2 regions of the Streptomyces sp. Da 82-17 genome follow, and region 1 is predicted to be linked to the other one. Evidence: riboswitches for the same ligand, from Rfam matches in the RefSeq annotation. Region 1 holds a riboswitch; the other holds the start of a gene.
What was found. Region 1 has a riboswitch for S-adenosylmethionine ahead of thrC (threonine synthase). Riboswitches for the same ligand answer to the same signal wherever they lie in the genome.

Region 1 (8,320 bases):
AGCGGGCGATACGCGAGCGGCTCGGCATATCCCCGACCCGCTACTACCAGCTCCTGAACGCCCTCCTCGACGACCCCGCCGCCCTCGCCCACGACCCGGTCACGATCAACCGCCTCCGCAGGGTCCGCGAGGCCCGCCGAGCACGCCGCTAGCGTCCGTCGGGGCTGCGCCTTTTTCTTCCCCACCCCGCCCCTTCCCGAAAGCCTGCGGCAGCTTCGGGGGCTCCGCCCCCGGACCCCCTCCCCCAAGCTCTCGGCTTCGCTGGAGCAGGGGGACCCCCATCTCAAACGCTGGAGGGGCTGGGTTCAGCCCCGCTAGGGGCCGCTTTCAGGGGCGCGGGGAACTGCGCGACAAGCCACGACGGCGCGGCAGGCGAACGAGCACCGCGAGGGAGCCCGTCCGGCGATTGAGGACGCGAGCCCGCAGGGCGATGCAGGGGCGGCCACCGAGGCGACCTTGCGACGCCGGCCCACCTGGATAAGGTCCCCCCATGGGCACCCACCCCGACGACCTGCCTGTCCCCGTGACCCCCGCCGGCCGCGAAGGCCTCGCCGCCCTCCGCGCCCACCCGCACCGCGCCCTCGTCGCACTCGACTTCGACGGCACGCTCGCCGAGATCGTCCCGGACCCCGAGCGGGCCAGGGCCCACCCCGACGCCGTCGCCGCCCTCGCCGCCCTCGCGCCCCGCGTCGCCTCCGTGGCCGTGGTGACCGGCAGGCCCGCCGGAGTCGCCGTGCGGTACGGCGGGTTCGCGGGCGTCGCCGGTCTGGAGCACCTGGTCGTCCTCGGCCACTACGGCGCCGAGCGCTGGGACGCCGTGACCGGCACCGTGCAGGCCCCCGAACTCCCCGCCGGAGTCGCCGGCGCGCGGGCCGAACTCCCCGGATTCCTGGACGCGTTGGGCCTCTGGCACGGCACGTGGATCGAGGAGAAGGGCCGCGCCGTCGCCGTCCACACCCGCCGCGCCGAGGACCCGCAGGCCACGTTCGCCGCGCTCACCGGCCCCCTCGCCGAACTCGCCGCCCGGCACGGCCTGATCACCGAGCCGGGCCGGTACGTGATCGAGCTGCGCCCGCCCGGCATGGACAAGGGCGTGGCCCTGTCGGCGTACGCCCGCGAGGTGGGCGCGGAGTCCGTCCTGTACGCGGGCGACGACCTCGGCGATCTCCCCGCGTACGCCGCCGTGGAGAAGCTGCGCTCGGACGGCGTGCCCGGACTGCTCGTGTGCAGCGGCAGCGCGGAGGTCACGGAGCTGGCCGAGCGCGCCGACCTGGTCGTGGACGGCCCGGTGGGCGTGGTCCGCCTCCTCGGACAGCTGGCCGAGGCGCTCGCGAAGGGCTAGGGCCTGATCCGAACGACAGGCCCTAGGGCCCGTCTCCCCAGGGAGACACGCCCTAGAGCCCCTCCAACTCCCGCAGCTGGTCCAGGAACCACCGCTCCGGCGGCAGCGCCGTCGCCGCCGCGGCGAGCCGTTCCGTGCGCGCCCGCCGCTCCTCGTCCGGCATCGTCAGCGCCTCGTGCAGCGCCCGGGCCGTGCCCACCACGTCGTACGGGTTGACCGCGAGCGCGTCCTCGCCGAGCTCCTCGTACGCCCCGGCCTCGCGGGACAGGACGAGCGCGCAGCCCTCGTCGGAGACGACCGGGACCTCCTTGGCGACCAGGTTCATGCCGTCCCTGATCGGGTTGACGAGCGCCACGTCCGCGAGCCGGTACGCCGCGAGCGAGCGCGCGAAGTCGTCCTCGACGTGCAGGATCACCGGCGTCCAACCCGCCGTGCCGTACCGGGAGTTGATCTCCTCGGCGACGCGGGCGACCTCCGCGGTGTAGTCGCGGTAGACGGCCAGGTCCTGGCGCGAGGGGTAGGCGAACGCGATGTGCACGACTCGTTCGCGCCACTCGGGCCGCTCGGCGAGCAGCAGCTCGTACGCGCGCAGCCCGCGCACGATGTTCTTGGACAGCTCGGTGCGGTCGACGCGGACGACGGTCCTGCGGTCGGTCCCGCCGATCTGGGCGCGCAGCGCCGCCGTGCGGTCCGCCACGTCGTCCCGGTGGGCGCGCTCGCGCAGGAAGTCCGCGTCCGCGCCGAGGCCGTGCACGCCGATCCGGGTGGTGCCGGTGCCGCCGGTCACCGCGTCGCAGCAGGCCGTGAACGCGTCCGCCCAGCGCCGGGTGAGGAAGCCGAGCCGGTCCGCGCCGAGCATGCCGCGCAGCAGCTGTCCGGCGATGTCGTCGGGCAGCATCCGGAAGTAGTCGGGCGGCGCCCACGGGGTGTGCGAGAAGTGCCCGATGCGCAGGTCGTCGCGGAGCGCGCGCAGCATGCCGGGGACGAGGGCCAGGTGGTAGTCCTGCACGAGCACCGACGCGCCGGGCGCCGCGGACTCGGCGAGCGCTTCGGCGAAGGCCCGGTTGTAGCGCTCGTACGACTCCCACCGGCGGCGGAACTCCCGGTCGAAGGAGGGTTCCAGGGGCGTCTGGTACAGCATGTGGTGCACGAACCAGAGCACCGAGTTGGCGATCCCGTTGTACGCGTCCGCGTGCACCTCGGCGTCGATGTCCAGCATCCGGACGCCGGGCTCGGAGACGCCGCGCCGCACCGCCTCCCGGTCGCCGTCGCCGAGCGCCGCGCACACCCACAGCGCGCCGGCGTCCGGCCCGATCGCGGAGAGCCCGGACACCAGCCCGCCGCCGCCGCGCCGCGGTGCGAGCGAGCCGTCCTCCCGTACGGAATAGCTGACCGGACCGCGGTTGGAGGCGACGAGGATCGGGGCGGCGGAACGCTCGGCAGACTTGGCCGCCTTGGCAGGCTCGACTGGCATGACGCGAACCTAGCCCGCCCCGGGAAACGGCAAACGTGCCACCGACACGTCTACGCCACGCGGCGGTCCCGGTACTCCTCGATGTCCGTCATCGGCGGCCGCTCCTCCGTGTCCACGGCGTGCGTGCGCGGCTCGAAGCCGTGCTCGCCCCGCTCGAACTGGGTGAGCCGGGGCCGTACGAGATGGCCGCGGGCGAGCCGCAGCTGCGCCGTGCGGTAGATCGCCGCCGCCATCCGGCCGAGGGCCCGCCCGTCCTGGTGCCGGTGCAGGCGCACGCCGACGTCGACCTGCGCGAGCGCGTCCAGGCCGACGGTGTGCAGCGAGTCGACGAGAAGACCCAGCTCCACGCCGTACCCGACGGGGAACGGCAGCCGTTCGAGGAGCGAGCGCCGGGCCGCGTACTCGCCGCCCAACGGCTGGACGAATCCGGCCAGTTGGGGCCAGTGCAGGTTCAACAGCGGCCGGGCGACCAGCTCCGTCACCCTGCCGCCCTGGCCGGCGGTCCTGCCGGAGGCGGGCGGATCGAACTCAGTGCCGAGCGGCCGGTCGTACATGGCCTTCACGAACTGCACGTCCGGGTCGGTCAGGAGCGGGCCGACGATGCCGGTGACGAAGTCGGCCGAGAACTCCCTGAGGTCGGCGTCGACGAAGCACACCACGTCACCGCTGGTCACGAGCAGCGACCGCCACAGCACCTCGCCCTTGCCGGGCACGGCGGGCAGCCGCGGAAGGATCGCGTCCCGGTGCACCACCCGCGCCCCGGCCGCCGCCGCCACCTCGGAGGTGCGGTCGGTGGAGCCCGAGTCGATCACCACCAGCTCGTCGACGAGGGGCGCCTCGGGAGTCATCAGCTCGCGGCGGATCACCGACACGATCGCGCCGACCGTCGCCTCCTCGTCGAGCGCGGGCAGCACCACGCTGACCTTGCTCCCGGAGCGCGCCTTCGCGGCGAGGATCCGGTCGAGCGGGCGGTCGTCGACGGACCAGGAGCGCCGTTCGAGCCAGCGCTCCACCTCTTCGAGCACGTCAGTTACTCCCTGGTTGTGATCCATCTCGCGGTTCGGACGACTATCTCAACAGTGCGGGCCGTCCGTTACAGTCTTGAACAACGCGAACGACCACCGCATGCCGGGGGTCGTCGCCGACAATCGAATACCGCTCATCCAGAGGGGCAGAGGGATACGGCCCGTTGAAGCCCCGGCAACCCTCCAGCTGGTTACTTGCGCAACTGGGCGCGCGAGGCTCCCGGCTAGGGAAGGTGCCAAATCCGTCTCGTGGCGAAGTGCGTCGCGAGGAAGATGAGGAGAAAGGGCCTCGCCTCTCATGGCTGTACAGACCGCAGAAACCACCACCACCGTGGACCTCGGCCCCGCCTCGGGCCTCTCCTGCCGCGAGTGCGGTGAGCGTTTCCCCCTCGGCCCGATCTTCGCCTGCGAGCTGTGTTTCGGGCCTCTCGAGGTCGCGTACGACCTGCCGGTCGGCGACCCGGAGGGGCTGAAGAAGAAGATCGCCGAAGGCCCGGACAACATCTGGCGGTACGCGCCGCTGCTGCCCGTCCCCGCCGACGTCGCCACCAAGCCGAACCTCAACCCCGGCTGGACCAAGCTCGTCAAGGCCGACAACCTGGCCCGTGAACTCGGCGTCACCGGCGGCCTGTTCATCAAGGACGACTCCGGCAACCCGACGCACTCCTTCAAGGACCGCGTCGTCGCCCAGGCCCTGGAGGCCGCCCGCGCCTTCGGCTTCACCACGCTCTCCTGCTCGTCCACCGGCAACCTCGCCGGCGCCGTCGGCGCCGCCGCCGCCCGCGCCGGCTTCCGCTCCTGCGTGTTCATCCCGCACGACCTGGAGCAGGGCAAGGTCGTCATGGCCGCGGTGTACGGCGGCGAGCTCGTCGGCATCGAGGGCAACTACGACGACGTCAACCGCTTCTGCTCCGAGCTCATCGGCGACCCGCTGGGCGAGGGCTGGGGCTTCGTCAACGTGAACCTGCGGCCGTACTACGGCGAGGGCTCGAAGACGCTCGCGTACGAGATCTGCGAGCAGCTCGGCTGGCAGCTGCCCGACCAGCTGGTCATCCCGATCGCCTCCGGCTCGCAGCTCACGAAGATCGACAAGGGCCTGCAGGAGCTGATCAAGCTCGGCCTGGTCGAGGACAAGCCGTACAAGATCTTCGGCGCCCAGGCCGAGGGCTGCTCCCCGGTGTCCACGGCCTTCAAGAACGGCCACGACGTGGTCCGCCCGCAGAAGCCGGACACCATCGCCAAGTCCCTCGCGATCGGCAACCCCGCCGACGGCCCGTACGTCCTGGACATCGCCCGGCGCACCGGCGGGGCCGTGGAGGACGTGAACGACGAGCAGGTCGTCGACGCGATCAAGCTGCTCGCCCGTACGGAGGGGATCTTCGCGGAGACGGCCGGGGGTGTGACCGTCGGCGTGACGAAGAAGCTGATCGAGGCCGGGCTCATCGATCCGACGCTGACCACGGTCGTGCTGAACACGGGCGACGGGCTCAAGACGCTCGACGCCGTGGCGCCCACCTCGCAGGCCACCGCGACCATCAAGCCGTCGCTTGACGCGTTCCGTGCGGCGGGGCTTGCCGGTTAGTCGCCGTAGGGGCCGCTGTCCGTAGCCGACTGCGGGCAGTGGTCCGTCCTCGCGCCCGCGCGGCGCCAGCCGCAAATTGACACAGCCCCGCGCCCCTTTCAGGGGCGCCACCAAACCGTCTTACTGAAGGTGATCCCATGAGCGTCAACGTCCGCATCCCCACCATCCTGCGCACCTACACCGGCGGTCAGGCCGAGGTCGCCGCCGAGGGGGCCACCCTCGCCGAGGTCATCTCGGACCTGGAGAAGAACCACGCGGGCATCGCCGCGCGCGTCCTGGACGACCAGGGCAAGCTGCGCCGCTTCGTGAACGTGTACGTCAACGACGACGACGTCCGCTTCGAGCAGGGCCTGGAGACCGCCACCCCGGACGGCGCCGGCGTCTCGATCATCCCGGCCGTCGCCGGCGGTTGCTGAACCCGCGGCCGACCTGCGGCCCCGTTACGCAGGAAACATGCAGAATTGCCCCCTCCGCAGGAAGCGGAGGGGGCAATTCTGCATGGTTGGGCGCGATAGAGTTGGGAAAGCTGTTCCGCTTTCGGTCTCCGCGCATGCCGCGCGCATATGAGAACTCCCGGTTTCGCCGACGACTTGCGGTCGAAGAGCCCCCGCAATTCGCACGCTTTGTTCCGTTCGCCCGGTCCGACTTGTTCTGGGATCCGGCGAATTCTCCCTGTTCAGCCGATCGGTCGCGCCCAGATTTCTCGTCGAATTGACCTGTTGCAGACGGCAGTTGGGCAGATACATTCAGCGGCGGTCGACGCGTTCCGGCGCACGCCCCCACCTGTCGGGGGGTGAGGTCTGACCCGGATCCGCGAAGTGCGGATCTGTGCAAGGGCCAGTAATAGGGGAGTTAGGCATGGCTCAGGGCACCGTCAAGTGGTTCAACGCGGAGAAGGGGTACGGCTTCATCGCGGTCGACGGTGGTGCGGATGTTTTCGTCCACTACAGCGCGATTCAGATGGACGGATACCGCACCCTTGAAGAGGGTCAGCGGGTCGAGTTCGAGATCTCGCAGGGTCAGAAGGGCCCGCAGGCCGACATGGTCCGCGTGGCAGCCGGCTGATCGCGCCGACGCGACTGCACAGCTGACGAAGGGCCCGCACCCACGGGGTGCGGGCCCTTCGGCGTGCCCGGGCCCGGTCCTCGGGTGGGCCCGAGGTCGGGCTCGTACTCCGGAAGCGTCTTGCACTCGGGTGGGGTGAGTGCTAATCATTGGCGTTAGCACTCTGAAGGTGAGAGTGACAGAACTTGGATCGGGTCGGTGAGGCCCGCAGGCCGGGTGGGGCAAGGAACCACAAGGGCTGCAGGCCGTCCGTCGCGGGCATCGGCGCCGGTCTGTTTGCGTTTCCACCGCGTCCGGGAGGACCACTTCACATGGCCAAGATCATCGCGTTCGACGAGGAGGCACGGCGCGGCCTCGAGCGCGGCATGAACCAGCTCGCCGACGCCGTCAAGGTGACCCTGGGCCCCAAGGGTCGCAACGTCGTCCTCGAGAAGAAGTGGGGCGCCCCCACGATCACCAACGATGGTGTGTCCATCGCCAAGGAGATCGAGCTCGAGGACCCGTACGAAAAGATCGGCGCCGAGCTGGTCAAGGAAGTCGCCAAGAAGACGGACGACGTCGCCGGTGACGGTACGACCACGGCGACCGTGCTCGCCCAGGCCCTGGTCCGCGAGGGCCTGCGCAACGTGGCCGCCGGCGCCAACCCGATGGCTCTGAAGCGCGGTATCGAGAAGGCCGTCGAGGCCGTCTCCGCCGCCCTGCTCGACCAGGCCAAGGAGGTCGAGACCAAGGAGCAGATCGCCTCCACCGCCTCCATCTCCGCCGCCGACTCCCAGATCGGCGAGCTCATCGCCGAGGCCATGGACAAGGTCGGCAAGGAAGGCGTCATCACCGTCGAGGAGTCCCAGACCTTCGGTCTGGAGCTGGAGCTCACCGAGGGTATGCGCTTCGACAAGGGCTACATCTCGGCGTACTTCGCCACCGACATGGAGCGTATGGAGGCCGTCCTCGACGACCCGTACATCCTGATCGCCAACTCGAAGATCGGCTCCGTCAAGGACCTGATCCCGCTCCTCGAGAAGGTCATGCAGTCCGGCAAGCCGCTGCTGATCATCGCCGAGGACGTCGAGGGCGAGGCCCTGTCGACCCTGGTCGTCAACAAGATCAAGGGCACCTTCAAGTCCGTCGCCGTCAAGGCCCCGGGCTTCGGTGACCGCCGCAAGGCCATGCTGAACGACATCGCGATCCTCACCGGCGGCGAGGTGATCTCCGAGGAGGTCGGCCTCAAGCTGGAGAACGCGACGATCGACCTGCTCGGCCGCGCCCGCAAGGTCGTCATCACCAAGGACGAGACCACCATCGTCGACGGTGCCGGCGACAGCGACCAGGTCAACGGCCGCGTGAACCAGATCCGCGCCGAGATCGAGCAGTCCGACTCGGACTACGACCGCGAGAAGCTGCAGGAGCGCCTCGCGAAGCTGGCCGGCGGCGTGGCCGTCATCAAGGCCGGCGCCGCGACCGAGGTCGAGCTCAAGGAGCGCAAGCACCGCATCGAGGACGCCGTTCGCAACGCGAAGGCGGCCGTCGAGGAGGGCATCGTCGCCGGCGGTGGCGTCGCCCTGCTGCAGGCCTCCGCGGTCTTCGAGAAGCTGGAGCTCGAGGGTGACGAGGCGACCGGCGCCAACGCCGTGAAGCTCGCCCTGGAGGCCCCGCTCAAGCAGATCGCCGTCAACGGTGGCCTCGAGGGTGGTGTCGTCGTCGAGAAGGTGCGCAACCTGACCGTCGGCCACGGCCTGAACGCCGCCACCGGCGAGTACGTCGACATGATCGCCGAGGGCATCATCGACCCGGCGAAGGTGACCCGTTCCGCCCTGCAGAACGCGTCCTCCATC
Region 2 (8,320 bases), on a different contig from region 1:
CGGTGAGAAGACCGCCAACCCGGGCGGACTGAAGCTGGGCGGCCTCGGCCCGGTCAGCGAGGGTCTGTTCGCCTGGATCTTCGGTCTCGGCGCACTGATCGCAGTCGCCGTCTGGGTAGCCGCTCGGACCGCAAAGGCCAAGAAGTCATGAGTAGCCAAGACATTCCAGAAGAGAACCTGCCCACTGAGCAGGACGCTGCCGGGCACACCCTGGAGAAGACCGCGGACGACCCGTTCGCGGACCCGGGTATCCCCCCGCACGAGCACCGGATCCAGGACATCGACGAGCGGGCCGCCAAGCGGTCCGAGCGCACGGTGGCCCTGCTGTTCACGATCTCGATGCTCGCCACCATCGGCTTCATCGCCTCGTACGTGATCCTCCCGGTCGAGAAGATCGTCTACGTCTGGCCGATCGGGCACATCAGCGCGCTGAACTTCGCCCTGGGCCTGACCCTCGGCATCGCGCTCTTCTGCATCGGCGCGGGCGCGGTCCACTGGGCCCGCACCCTGATGTCCGACGTGGAGATCGCCGACGAGCGGCACCCGATCGCGGCCGAGCCCGAGGTTCGCGCCAAGGTCATGTCCGACTTCAAGGCGGGCGCCGAGGAGTCCGGCTTCGGCCGGCGCAAGCTGATCCGCAACACGATGTTCGGCGCCATGGCCCTCGTGCCGCTCTCCGGCGTCGTCCTCCTGCGCGACCTCGGTCCGCTGCCCGAGGACAAGCTGCGGCACACGCGCTGGGCCAAGGGCAAGATGCTCGTGAACATGAACACCCACGAGCCGCTGCGCCCGGCGGACGTCGCGGTCGGTTCGCTGACCTTCGCCATGCCCGAGGGCATGTCGGAGCACGACCACGACTTCCAGACCGAGATCGCCAAGGCCGCCCTGATGATCGTCCGCATCCAGCCGGACGACATCAAGGACAAGCGCGAGCTCGAGTGGTCGCACGAGGGCATCGTGGCCTACTCGAAGATCTGCACCCACGTGGGCTGCCCGATCTCCCTGTACGAGCAGCAGACGCACCACGCCCTCTGCCCGTGCCACCAGTCCACCTTCGACCTCTCCGACGGTGCCCGAGTGATCTTCGGCCCGGCCGGTCACGCCCTGCCGCAGCTGCGCATCGGCGTGAACGAGGAGGGCTACCTCGAGGCGCTCGGCGACTTCGAAGAGCCCGTCGGTCCTGCCTTCTGGGAGCGCGGATGAGCACCAAAGCTGAGAACACGAGGAAGGCACCGGCCGGCGAGCGCGTAGCCGACTGGGCCGACGGCCGGCTGGGGATCTACTCCCTGGCCAAGGCCAACATGCGCAAGATCTTCCCGGACCACTGGTCCTTCATGCTGGGCGAGATCTGCCTCTACAGCTTCATCATCATCATCCTCACGGGTGTGTACCTGACGCTGTTCTTCCACCCGTCGATGAACGAGGTGGAGTACGCGGGCAGTTACGTCCCGCTGCAGGGTCAGCTGATGTCCGAGGCCTTCAACTCGACGATGCACATCAGCTTCGAGGTCCGCGGCGGTCTGCTCATCCGGCAGATCCACCACTGGGCCGCGCTGATCTTCGTCGCGGCGATGCTCGTGCACATGATGCGCGTCTTCTTCACCGGCGCGTTCCGCAAGCCGCGCGAGGTCAACTGGCTGTTCGGCTTCCTGCTGCTGGTGCTCGGCATGTTCACCGGCTTCACCGGCTACTCGCTCCCGGACGACCTGCTGTCCGGTACGGGTGTGCGCTTCATGCAGGGCGCCGTGCTGTCCGTGCCGGTCGTCGGCACCTACCTGTCGATGTTCCTCTTCGGCGGTGAGTTCCCCGGCGGCGACTTCGTGGCCCGGTTCTACTCGGTCCACATCCTGCTGCTGCCCGGCATCATGATGGGCCTGCTCGTGGCCCACCTGATCCTGGTCTTCTACCACAAGCACACGCAGTTCGCGGGCCCCGGCAAGACCAACAAGAACGTGGTCGGCATGCCGCTCCTCCCGGTCTACATGGCCAAGGCCGGCGGCTTCTTCTTCCTCGTCTTCGGTGTCATCACCGTCGTCGCGGCGATCGCCTCGATCAACCCGATCTGGGCGCTCGGCCCGTACCGCCCGGACCAGGTGTCCACCGGTGCGCAGCCCGACTGGTACATGGGCTTCTCCGAGGGCCTGATCCGTGTCATGCCGGGCTGGGAGATCAACCTCTGGGGTCACACGCTCGTCCTGGGTGTGTTCGTCCCGCTGATGATCTTCCCGCTGGTCCTGGCGGCCATCGCGGTCTACCCGTTCATCGAGTCCTGGGTCACCGGCGACAAGCGCGAGCACCACATCCTGGACCGCCCGCGCAACGCCCCGACCCGTACGGCCTTCGGTGTGGCCTGGCTGACCTGGTACTTCGTGCTGCTGATCGGTGGTGGAAACGACCTCTGGGCGACCCACTTCCACCTGTCGATCAACTCGATCACCTGGTTCGTCCGGATCATGTTCTTCGTCGGCCCGGTCATCGCGTTCATCGTCACCAAGCGGATCTGCCTGGGTCTGCAGCGGCGCGACAAGGACAAGGTGCTGCACGGACGCGAGTCCGGCATCATCAAGCGCCTGCCGCACGGCGAGTTCATCGAGGTGCACGAGCCGCTCAGCCAGGAGCAGCTGCACACCCTCACCGCGCACGAGCAGTACAAGCCGCTCGAGCTCGGCCCCGAGGTCGACGAGAACGGCGTCAAGCGCAAGGTGTCGCGCGGCGAGAAGCTGCGGGCCAAGCTCTCCAAGGGCTACTACGGGGAGGACAACCAGATCCCCAAGCCCACGGTGGAGGAGTACAAGGAGATCACCAGCGGCCACGGCCACCACTGATCCCCGTCAGCTGTAGCTGAACGCCACGGCAGGAGCCCCGTCCATTCAACGGACGGGGCTCTTTGCCGTCACCGGGCTTGGCTAGGCTGGGCCCACACCCTTTTCGACGTGTTCCGTACGAGAACCAGGAGCTGCCATGAGCGCTGCGACCCCCGCTGGAGGCGACCACGCGGCGGGCCGTACCTGGCCCGACGTACTGAACGGACTGCTCGAAGGCCGTGACCAGAGCGCCGACGACACCGCGTGGGCGATGGACCGCATCATGCGCGGCGAGGCGACGGACGCGCAGATCGCCGGCTTCGCCGTGGCGCTGCGGGCCAAGGGCGAGACCGTGGAGGAGATCACCGGTCTCGTACGGACCATGTACGAGCACGCCAACACCATCGAGGTGCCCGGCCCCAGCGTCGACATCGTCGGCACGGGCGGGGACGGCGCGAAGACCGTCAACATCTCGACCATGTCCGCGATCGTGGTGGCCGGCACCGGCGCCAAGGTCGTCAAGCACGGCAACCGGGCGGCGTCCAGCGCGAGCGGCGCCTCCGACGTCCTGGAGAAGCTCGGCGTCAACCTGGAGCTGACGCCCGCGCGGGTCGCCCAGGTGGCCGACGAGGCGGGCATCACGTTCTGCTTCGCCGTGAAGTTCCACCCCGCCCTGCGCCATGTGGCCGCCGCCCGCAAGGAGTTGGGCATCCGGACGACGTTCAACTTCCTCGGCCCGCTGACCAACCCGGCCCGCGTCCGGGCCCAGGCCACCGGCGTCGCCGACCCGCGGATGGCGCCCATCGTGGCCGGAGTGCTGGCCAAGCGCGGCTCCAGCGCCCTGGTGTTCCGCGGGGACGACGGCCTGGACGAGCTCACCACGACCGCCACCTCGCGTGTGTGGGTCGTACGCGACGGGGGCGTGCGGGAGGAGGCCTTCGACCCGCGGGACGTCGGCATCGACCTCGTGCCCGTCGAGGCGCTGCGCGGCGCCGACGCCTCGTACAACGCGGACGTGGCCCGGCGGCTGCTCGGCGGTGAGACCGGGCCCGTGCGGGACGCCGTGCTGCTCAACTCGGCCGCCGCCCTGGTGGCGTTGGAGCCGACCGAGGCGCCGCTCGTCGAGCAGATCCGCGCCGGGATGGCGAAGGCCGCCGAGTCCATCGACTCCGGGGCCGCCCGCCAGGCGCTCGACCGGTGGGTCACGGCCAGCAACTCCTGAGCCGACGAGCAGTCGGCGAGCAGTGTGGCGAGCTGAGTGACGAGCAGTGTGGCGAGCAGTGTGACGTGAGGCGCAGTCCGGATTCTGGACTGCGCCTTGCGCGTGCTCGATCTTCTGGCAGGATGCTGGACAGGTCATGAGTGACAGCGACTGAGGCCCCGGCCCGCTGTCCGGCAACCCTCCGTCCGTGGCGGGGTGCCCCGGGTGAAGACCAGGCCGCAGGCAGCAAGGTCTGCGGCAAGCGCGGACCCCTGCACACCCTGGGGTCCTGGTCCTCAAGGGAGCAGTCTCGTGAGCAAGCGAATGCGATAGGGCGCAACGCCCCTCTCCGCGTACCACTTTTCCTTTTCTTCTTCCCGCGCCGTCGACGCGTCCGGGTGCACCATCGGTGTGCTCAGGCCTGCGTCCTGCGCGGTGAATTCGCCTGCCTCATACGGGAGTTCGCCATGTCCGTCGCCATTTCCGCCGCCGACCAGTCCGTCTGTGCCCCGCTGCCCGTCCTCGGCCGGGACGTCACCGTTCCGCTCGTGACCGGCGGCGAAGTCACCTACGCGGCCCTCGACTACGCCGCCAGCGCCCCCGCCCTGCAGCGCGTCTGGGACGACGTGGCCGCGTACGCGCCGTACTACGGCAGCGTGCACCGCGGCGCCGGGTACCTCTCCCAGCTGTCCACCGACCTGTTCGAGAACGCGCGCCGCACCGTCGAGGAGTTCCTCGACTGCCGCGAGGGCGACCAGCTCGTCTTCACCCGGTCCACCACCGACTCCCTCAACCTGCTCGCCGCCGCGCTGCCCGCCGACTGCCAGGTGTTCGTCTTCGAGACCGAGCACCACGCCTCGCTGCTGCCGTGGCGGGACGCGCGGGTCACGTACCTCAACGCGCCCCGTACGCCCGGCGAGGCCGTCACCACCCTGGAGCGCGCCCTCGCCGACCGCGACCCCTACGGCCCCGCCCTGGTGTGCGTCACCGGCGCCTCCAACGTGACCGGTGAACTGTGGCCCGTGAAGGAGCTGGCCGCCGCCGCGCACGCGCACGGCGCCCGGATCGTCCTCGACGCCGCCCAGCTCGCGCCCCACCACCCGCTGTCCGTACGGGAGTTGGACGTCGACTGGGTCGCGTTCTCCGGGCACAAGCTGTACGCACCGTTCGGCTCCGGTGTGCTCGCCGGGCGGGCGGACTGGCTGCAGGCGGCCGAGCCGTACCTCGCCGGCGGCGGGGCGTCGAAGGCCGTGGCGCGCCGGGCGGACGGCGGTGTGGACGTGGAGTGGCACACCACCGCCGCCCGCCACGAGGCCGGTTCGCCGAACGTGATCGGCGCGTACTCCATCGCCTCCGCCTGCAAGGCGCTCACCGAGGCCGGATTCGACTCGCTCGTGGCCCGCGAGCAGCACCTGATCGGCCTTGTCCGGGACGGGCTCGCCGAGGTGCCCGAGGTGAAGGTGCTCTCGCTGTTCGGCGACGACGCCCCGCGGGTGGGTGTGCTGTCGTTCGTCGTGGACGGCTGGAACAGCTCGCACTTCGCGGCCGCGCTCTCCGCGGAGTACGGGATCGGCGTACGGGACGGTCTCTTCTGCGCCCACCCGCTGGTGCGCACCCTGCTCGGCAGCGACCCGCAGGAGCAGGGCGAGTGCGGTGCGCCGGAGGGCGCGCCCGGCGAGAAGTCGCTGAACGCGATCCGGGTCAGCTTCGGGGCCGGTACGCCCGATGAGCACGTCGAGCGGTTCGTCTCCGCGGTGCGGGAGTTGGTACGGGAGGGTGCGCGGTGGTCGTACCGGACCGAGGGTGGGCGGTGCGTGCCGGATACTTCGGCTGCGGCGTAGGTTCTGTCGGCCGACCCTTGCCGTTGGGTCGGTTGCCGGTCCGGGGCTTTGCCCCCGGGCCCCCTTTGGGGGCTGCGCCCCCAAGCCCTGCTTTCGGGTTCGTTGTTCGGCTTTCCCTGGGCGGGGGCCGGTCGCGCAGTTCCCCGCGCCCCTGGGTCCTGCCCCTTCCGGTTTGTTGGTCGGCCCCCCCGCCGTCGTGGCTGGTCGCGCAGTTCCCCGCGCCCCCCTGTGGGGCGCCCCAGTCCCGTGTGCGTATAGGGCGCCCTGTCCCTTCACGCCGCCAGGCGTGCGCCCAGGAGGACCATCCTCAGGGCGCGTTCCGTTGCGTCCGTGAGGAACTCGCCGCCTCTGCCCAGGGCCTCCGGGAGTGAGACCGGGGACGGGAGGATCGAGCTGTAGGCGTCCACGCCCGAGGAGTGGACCTGGTGGGCGCCCTCGCCGATCGTGCCCGCCAGGGCGAGGACCGGGCGGCCGAACTGCTTGGCTCGGCGGGCCACTTCGGCCGGGACCTTGCCGCGCGGCGTCTGGTGGTCGAGCGCGCCCTCGGCCGTGACGACCAGGTCGGCGCGGGCCAGGCGGGCGTCCAGGTCGAGGTGGTCGAGGAGGACGTCGAAGCGGGGCAGGAGCTTCGCGCCGAGTGCGGCCAGGCCCGCGCCGAGGCCGCCGGACGCGCCGGTGCCGGGGCCCTCGCGCAGGTCGACGGCGCCGAGGTCGCGCTCCAGGACGTACGCCCAGCGCTCCAGGCCCGCCGACAGCTCCTCGACCTGCGCCGGGGTCGCGCCCTTCTGCGGGCCGAAGACGCGGGCCACGCCGCGCTCGCCGCACAGCACGTTGAACGGGTTGCAGGCGACCTGCAGCTCCACGTCCTTCAGGCGCGGGTCGAGGCCCGTCGGGTCGACGCGGTCCAGGCGGTGCAACTCCCGGCCGCCGCGCGGGAGTTCGTACCCCCTCGCGGTGAGCAGGCGGGCGCCGAGGGCCTGCAGGGCGCCCGCGCCGCCGTCCGACGTGCCGGAGTCGCCGCAGCCGACGAGGATGCGGCGCACCCCCGTGTCCAGGGCGGCGCGGATCAGCTCGCCGACGCCGTACGTGGTGGTGGCGCCCGGGTCGCGCAGGGTGCGCGGGACGAGGGAGAGGCCGGCGACCGCGGCCATCTCGACCACCGCCGTGTCCCCGTCGAGCAGCGCGAAGTGGGTGCCCACCTGCTCGCCGACGGGGCCCGTGGCGGGCAGGGCGACGAGCCGGCCGCCGGTGGCCGAGGCGAGCGCGGCCGCGGTGCCCTCGCCGCCGTCGACGAGCGGGATCAGGTCGACCTCCGCCTCGGGCACGACACGGCGCACCCCCGCGGCGATGGCCTCGGCGGCGGCCTGGGCGGACAGGGATTCCTTGAAGCCGCTGGGGGCTACGGCGAAACGGGTCAGCATCGGTCTTCCAACTCCTCGGGAGACGTGGAGAGTTCAGTGGTTCAGGACCGGCACGCCGAGCAGCGGCCAGACGGCGAGGGCGAAGAGCAGGACGAGCGCGGCCGTCGCCGGGGCGAGCACGGCGGACAGGCGCAGCAGGTCGCGCGGCTCGTACGTGGGCGTGCCCGGCAGGTCGGAGAAGAGCGTCACGGGCTTGGCCGAGGCGGGCAGGGTGTGGCAGAAGCCCGCGGCCGCCGTGGAGGCGAGCGCGGCGGCCACCGGGTTGACGCCCGCGCCGACCGCCGCCGCCACGACCAGCGGCACGAGCACCGAGGAGCGGGCCGACCGGGACTGCAGGATCAGATGGGCCGCCGTGCTGACGGCCACGACCACGGTGAGGAACAGCCACGGCGGCACCGTCACCGGCAGGCCCGCCACCAGCCACTTCGCGGCGCCCGAGTCGGCCAGGGCCACGCCCATCGCCATCGTCGCGGCCATGAAGAGCAGCAGCGACCAGGGCACCGTCTTCAGCGCGTCCTTCAGCCGTACGGTGCCGAGCGCGGGGGAGGAGGCCACGACCGCGCCGATCAACGCGACCACGGCGGGCGGGACTTGGTGCAACGGCTCGCTGCACCACAGCGCCACCACCGTGGCGAGCAGCAGCGCGCAGCGGGCCTCGGCCGAGGACAGCGGGCCGGTGACGGGCCGCTCGCTGTGCTCCTGGATCTGGTCGGCGGTGATGCGGACGGGGCCGCGCCGGTCCGCCCGCCGGGTCGTCGTCAACAGCACGATCTCCGCGGCCAGATGGGAGGAGGCGACCGCGAGCGGCAGGCCGAGCAGGAGCCACTGCGTGAAGCCGATGCGGTCGCCCGTCGCCTCCCACAGCACCGAGACCGTGATCAGATGCGCGCCCGCGCCGATCAGCGTCGCCACCGCCGACAGCAGGATCACCGTCGGGAACAGCAGCGCCAGCATCACCACCAGGCGCCTGCGGTCCGAGAGCACCTTCGCCAGCGCCAGGAACACGGGCAGGGCGAGCGCCGCGCGCCCCGAGGTGGCCGGCACCGCGAACGC

Region 2: it holds a riboswitch for S-adenosylmethionine, as region 1 does, so the genes downstream of both, ACIDOF_RS04820 (aminotransferase class V-fold PLP-dependent enzyme) here and thrC (threonine synthase) in region 1, are expected to answer to the same signal.

The regions. Positions count from the first base shown of each region.
Region 1 covers NZ_JBJURH010000004.1:216,149-224,468, forward strand. Annotated here, with positions in the region: gene ACIDOF_RS08720 (DUF3263 domain-containing protein) at 1-152, shown strand, start outside; gene otsB (trehalose-phosphatase) at 491-1,342, shown strand; gene ACIDOF_RS08730 (trehalose-6-phosphate synthase) at 1,395-2,816, opposite strand; gene ACIDOF_RS08735 (glucosyl-3-phosphoglycerate synthase) at 2,867-3,841, opposite strand; SAM riboswitch class I at 3,973-4,121, shown strand; gene thrC (threonine synthase) at 4,140-5,423, shown strand; gene ACIDOF_RS08745 (MoaD/ThiS family protein) at 5,561-5,839, shown strand; gene ACIDOF_RS08750 (cold-shock protein) at 6,282-6,488, shown strand; gene groL (chaperonin GroEL) at 6,800-8,320, shown strand, end outside.
Region 2 covers NZ_JBJURH010000002.1:412,358-420,677, reverse strand. Annotated here, with positions in the region: gene ACIDOF_RS04840 (c-type cytochrome) at 1-151, shown strand, start outside; gene ACIDOF_RS04835 (Rieske 2Fe-2S domain-containing protein) at 148-1,203, shown strand; gene ACIDOF_RS04830 (cytochrome b) at 1,200-2,825, shown strand; gene trpD (anthranilate phosphoribosyltransferase) at 2,962-4,026, shown strand; SAM riboswitch class IV at 4,159-4,276, shown strand; gene ACIDOF_RS04820 (aminotransferase class V-fold PLP-dependent enzyme) at 4,473-5,846, shown strand; gene ACIDOF_RS04815 (glycerate kinase) at 6,119-7,267, opposite strand; gene ACIDOF_RS04810 (SLC13 family permease) at 7,301-8,320, opposite strand, start outside.